DNA from 2 places in the Bacillus sp. Hm123 genome. Region 1 is predicted to be linked to the other one. Evidence: riboswitches for the same ligand, from Rfam matches in the RefSeq annotation. Region 1 holds a riboswitch; the other holds the start of a gene.
What was found. Region 1 has a riboswitch for thiamine pyrophosphate ahead of thiC (phosphomethylpyrimidine synthase ThiC). Riboswitches for the same ligand answer to the same signal wherever they lie in the genome.
Positions count from the first base shown of each region.

Region 2: it holds a riboswitch for thiamine pyrophosphate, as region 1 does, so the genes downstream of both, ACSVDJ_RS01775 (thiazole synthase) here and thiC (phosphomethylpyrimidine synthase ThiC) in region 1, are expected to answer to the same signal.

Region 1 is NZ_CM200277.1:1,591,856-1,594,983, forward strand. It holds gene thiC (phosphomethylpyrimidine synthase ThiC) at 1-1,491, opposite strand, end outside; TPP riboswitch at 1,615-1,730, opposite strand; gene ACSVDJ_RS08160 (GNAT family N-acetyltransferase) at 1,833-2,399, shown strand; gene ACSVDJ_RS08165 (PAS domain S-box protein) at 2,419-3,128, shown strand, end outside.
Region 2 is NZ_CM200277.1:304,881-308,008, reverse strand. It holds gene thiH (2-iminoacetate synthase ThiH) at 1-832, opposite strand, end outside; gene ACSVDJ_RS01775 (thiazole synthase) at 848-1,612, opposite strand; TPP riboswitch at 1,827-1,924, opposite strand; gene ACSVDJ_RS01770 (cytochrome P450) at 1,993-3,128, opposite strand, start outside.

The DNA of each region.
Region 1 (3,128 bases):
ATCGTCACGCAAGGAAGCTCGTGGATGACCTTTGGCTAGATCGGCTGCGTGGGCGGCAATTTTATAGGCAATGACTCCTTCACGCACATCTTCTTTATTCGGAAGCCCTAAATGTTCTTTCGGTGTGACGTAACAAAGCATCGCCGTTCCATAGGAAGCAATCATCGCTGCTCCGATGGCAGAGGTGATATGATCATACCCTGGTGCGATATCGGTTGTTAAAGGACCAAGCGTGTAAAAAGGAGCTTCCATGCATATATCTAATTGCTTATCCATGTTTTCTTTAATTTTATGCATCGGCACATGTCCCGGGCCTTCGATCATCACTTGTACATCATGTTTCCAAGCGATTTTCGTTAATTCTCCTAACGTTTCTAATTCAGCAAATTGTGATTCATCATTGGCGTCTGCAATCGAGCCAGGGCGCAATCCATCTCCTAGTGAAAAAGCAACATCATACGTTTTCATAATTTCACAGATTTCTTCAAAATGCGTATATAAAAAGTTTTCTTGATGGTGAGCGAGACACCATTGAGCCATAATCGAGCCTCCGCGCGAAACGATGCCTGTCATTCGTTTAGCTGTCAGCGGAATGTACGGAAGGCGAACACCGGCATGAATCGTAAAGTAATCAACGCCTTGTTCTGCTTGCTCAATTAACGTATCGCGGAACACTTCCCAAGTTAAGTCTTCGGCAACACCATTCACTTTTTCTAGCGCCTGATAGATCGGAACGGTACCAACAGGAACAGGACAATTACGAATGATCCATTCTCTTGTCGTGTGAATGTTTTTTCCGGTAGAGAGATCCATCATCGTATCGGAGCCCCAACGAATCGCCCATGTCATCTTTTCGACTTCTTCATAAATCGAAGAAGTAACGGCTGAATTCCCGATATTGGCATTAATTTTCACATGAAAGGCGCGACCGATAATCATCGGTTCACTTTCAGGGTGATTAATGTTAGCGGGAATAACCGCCCGACCTTCTGCTACTTCTTTGCGAACAAATTCGGCATCCATTCCTTCTCTTATGGCGATGAATTCCATTTCCGGTGTAATGATTCCTTGACGAGCGTAATGAAGCTGAGTCACATTTCGCCCTTTCTTTGCTTTTAGAGGTTGTCTTTTTAACCCTTGAAAAACGAGCTCCTCATTCACTGGTTTCTTTTTATACCCATTGTCTTCAGGGCGGATCGTACGACCTGTATATTCTTCTGTGTCCCCACGCTCATGTATCCATTGATGACGAACGGTTCGTAGTCCATTTTCAATATCAATGTCTACTTGATCATCCGTATAATAGCCGCTCGTATCATATACACGAAGAGGAGCGTTTGGCTCTTCATGTAAAGAGGTGATGGTAGGAGACAGTTCAATTTCGCGAAAAGGCACCTTTATATCCGCTCTAGAACCCTCTACATACACTTTTTTACTGTTTGGAAAATTACGGACTAAATTCAGTTTTTCATCTGGTCTTTGTTCTTTCATTGTTTTTTCCTCCTTTGTCAATGAAAGGACGAAACCCGATTCTACCATTGCATGAAAAAAACCGAGCCATATAAACATACGGACCCGGTTAATGATCAGTTAAGTAGCATAAAAAATACGCTAATAAACAGATATAAACTTCCCCACGCTGGTATGAACCAGATCAGGTCCTGAGGGTTAAGAAACTTCGTTGCGCTTCTCTCTCAGCCCAAGCTTGCTGGACACCCCTAGTTTGAAAAATATTCAATTCACTCTTCCACTTTATACTAATTTAGTTAGAGTGTAAACAAAAAAATCTAATTAACTGTTATAATGTTCTGTAATATTCGGAGGTGTTTTGATTGAATCCACTATTAATTGATTTTCCAACAGAAATTTTCACTGAAAGATTGCATATTCGCATGCCTTTACCGGGAGATGGGGTAGCTGTGTATAAGGCAATCCAGTCCTCGTTGAATGAACTGAAACCATGGCTTCCATTTGTTCATTATGAACAATCACTTGAGGGAGCAGAAGCGAATGTCCGAGAAGCTTATGCCAAATTTATGACGCGTGAGGATTTAAGGCTACATATTTTTCATAAAGAGACAGGAGAATTTATCGGATCTTCCGGTTTGCATCGGATGGATTGGAAAATTCGTAAATTTGAAATCGGCTATTGGTTAGATAGTAAATTTTCTGGCTATGGTTATATGACAGAAGCGGTGCAGGCGATTACTAGCTTTGCCTTTGAGCAGTTAACAGCTAACCGAGTGGAAATCAGGTGTGATCCTGATAATCAAAGGAGTCGTGCTATTGCAGAGAAATTAGGTTTTGCTCTTGAAGGCATACTAAGAAATGATCAATTATCTGCTGATGGTAGTCAAATTAGAGATACGTGTATCTATGCACGGATAACAAATGAATAAAGGTATTATTTCTTTTTAGATGCAAAATTTTTTAAGACGAAATTCTTTTTCTTACCTAAATTATTGTCGGAAAAACTCATCATTTGTTGAACGGTTTTTGCTGAAAAAATATGAATATTTCGACATAGTAGAAAGGGGGAGAGGATTTTTGGTGAACAATAAAGCGATAATGAATACGATTAATGATAGACATATAGAATGGTTTTGGGAAAACAGCTCGGATCTAGTTTGTTCAATGAATTTAAAAGGTGTTATTTTGAAGGGGAATCCTGTATTTATTAACGTGATAGGATTAGATCCAAAAGAGGAAACGATTTCAATATTTGATATTTGGAGCAGTAAATCATATAAAGAAGTAATTGAACTGATAAAACGAACGATAGAGAGTTCAAATTCTATTGTGACTACTGAAAAAACTAGGCATAAAAATGGCGCTTTGGTCATCTGTAAATGGAGCATTATGTACGATCCGCACTATATGCTGTTTTATTTAATTGGGAAAAAGGAAACTACTAGTTGTTTAGGGTGGTGTGAGGCATTTTTGTCCACTACTAATGATCCCGTCTATATTTTAAATCATGAAGGAAAAATTATAAATGTAAATGAGGCGTTTGCGAAGGTTTATGGATGGAGTTTAGATGAATTGCTAGGGACAGAACTGCCAACTATTCCTCATCATTTGAGAGGGGAACGCACAATATTCTCGGAAATACTTCAATTAGGTAGTAG
Region 2 (3,128 bases), 1.3 Mb from region 1:
AGTCTCGATCACTGACCTCTACTTTCGGAGCGAACCCACCTAGATTCGGGCGAATACGTGGAAAAGAAACCGCAATATCCGTTTCGAGATATTTTTTCTGTAAATATTGCGCATGGAGAGCGGTGAAATAAGACTCTTTTCTCCAATCATCCAGCCCTAATAATGCGCCGATATTGACGGAACGCATGCCTGCCTGGCATCCTCTCTCCGGGGCATCGAGGCGATATTGGTAATTTCTTTTCGGCCCTTTCACATGAAGCTGTTTGTAAATCTCTTCATTATATACTTCTTGAAAGACCGTCAGTCCGTCGATTCCTGCTTGAAATAATCGTTCGTATTCTGTCGTATCGAGCGGCTGTACTTCAATCGAAATCGAAGCGGCGTGCTCCTTCAATATTTGCGCGCCTTCGATTAAGTAATCCACGGACGAATGAATGCGTGATTCTCCTGTTAGCAAAATCACATGCTGAATGCCCATTTCTTTTAACGCTTTTGCCTCTTGATCGATTTCTAAAGCCGTTAATTTTCTTCTTGGAAAGTCATTATCAAAGCTAAAGCTACAATACGTGCATTTATTGACGCAGTAATCGGTTAAATAAAGCGGTGCAAATAGCACAATCACTTTTCCAAAATGCTGAGTTGTTAGCTGATGGGCTTTCTGAGCCATTTCCTCTAATCGATACCCAGCAACTGGTGATAATAAAGCCAATAAATCATACTGATCAAGAGTTGACTTTGATAAGGCTCGATCGACATCTACTAGTGTCATACGTTCAAATAATTGGTCGTACGGCTCATGTTTAATATCGTTATATAGATCGTAAAAACTCATGATGCCCCCCCTTTTTTAATTTAAAAATCCAGTTAACGGTGAAGAAGCATGCGCTTGTTGAGAAACAGGCCCTAATCCCGCCAAATATGCTTTTCTTCCAGCTTGGACAGCTAAGTGAAAGGCGACTGCCATATTGACCGGATCATTCGCCGTCGCAATCGCTGTATTGACTAGTACAGCATCTGCCCCCATCTCCATCGCCTCAGCCGCTTCAGACGGTCGGCCAATTCCAGCATCCACAATGATTGGCAATGTTTTCTCCTCAATCAAAATTCGAATCATTTCCTTCATCTTAATTCCTCTGTTCGAGCCAATCGGTGAACCAAGAGGCATGACAGCGGCTGCACCAGCATCGGCTAACTTTTTCGCCGTCATCAAATCTGGATTAACATAAGGAAGTACAACGAACCCTTCCTTCGCCAATATCTCTGTCGCTTTGATCGTTTCTTCATTGTCCGGCAACAAATACTTTTGATCGGAAATCACTTCGATTTTAATCCAATTGCCCATCCCTGCCGCTTGAGCTAAACGAGCGATTCTGACCGCTTCCTCCGCCGTTCTCGCACCAGAGGTATTAGGAAGCAATGTGACTCCCTTTGGAATATCATGCAAAATATTTTCTTGCCCTGCACCCAAATCCACTCTTCTTAAAGCAACCGTAACCACTTCCGTACCTGACTGCTCAAAGGCTTGTCTCATCACCGCGTGATCAGCAAATTTACCTGTGCCTGTAAACAATCGATTCGTTAACTTCTTTCCACCAATAAACAATTCATCCATGTTCTTCTCTCCCTTTTTGAATTAAAAGCAAAAGACGAGCTGGCTGAAAGGTTGCTCTTTAACCTTTTGGACAGATTGGCTTTTGACCTCGAGCCGATAACGCCTGTAGCTAGACACTATTAAAAGCGAAAGGCGCGGGGCAAAGCTTAGCTTTTTCCTCAAAAAAAGAGCCTGCCACAACGGCAGGCTCAGTTTCTACGCATACAAAAAATAAGCATAAAAAAGTAAGCTTCCCTCCGTTGGTATTAACCAAATCAGGTTCAAGAGTTGGATTCAATCCTCTCAGCCATAACGGCACCCCTAGCTTTCATTTGTAATATTCAATTATTAATAGTATAACGCTCATAGTGGCTTTTGTTAAGAGCCTTTTTGCACATCAGCTACCATGTAACGATCAATTGATTTAATGCCCTAAAACCAATTAACCTTCTCCATTGCAGTTGTTCTGTCTCTAATTGAAGGTTTTCAAATCGTTGGATGAGCGGCTGAATCGCCATTTGTGCTTCTAATTTCGCTAACATTGCACCGATACAGAAGTGCGAGCCATTTCCGAATGCAAGGTGAGGATTAGGGTTGCGAGTAATATCTAATGCATTAGGATTCGTGAATGTTCTCGGATCACGATTCGCCGCTCCGATTAAAACGTATACTTGCTCGCCTTTTTTAATGCAAACATTATATATGTTGATGTCTTCCACAGCCACCCGAGCGACCATTTGTGTCGGGCTTTCATAACGCAGAAATTCTTCAACAGCGGATGTAATGAGCGATGGATGTTTCTTTAACAGCAGGAGCTGCTCACGATTTTGTAGTAAAGCTAGAACGGAATTACTAATGAGATTGACGGTTGTCTCATGCCCAGCAATGACGAGTAAAATACAAGCAGAAAGTATCTCTTCATCTGACAATTTATGATCCTGTTCTGCCTCTAGCAACTGACTAATTAAGTCCTTCCGAGGCATTTCTCTTCTTGCTTGAATAAGAATATTAAAGTAATCGATCAAGCTCTTCATCGTCTCATTTCCGTGAACTAACGTCTTTCTTGAGCGTGTAAAGTCAATCGATTCAATTAAACGAATCGCCCAACCTCTAAATTGATCGCGTTCTTCTTTAGGTATCCCGATGATTTTGGCAATAATCAAACTAGCTAACGGAAACGCAAAATCCGTAATGATATCCATTCGCTTTTGATCCTGCACCTCATCTAGTAAGTCATGAGTTGTTTGTTCTATGTAAGGACATAAATCAGTCAGTGCAGTCGGCGTGAAAAATTGGCTGATTAACAAGCGTAACCGCCGATGATCTTGATTATTTTTAAAAAGCATCATATCGTTTTGAACGTTTTTTAGCTGTTCAAATTTTTTCGTTGTTTGAGGCAACGGAATTCGATTTTCAAAGCGACCTTCTTTCAATATCGTTATCGCCTCTTCATATCCAGTCACATACCACCCTGGTTGTTTAAGAGCCACTCCTTTCATTATAGGGCTCTGTGATCGTAGCTCATTATAAATGGGGT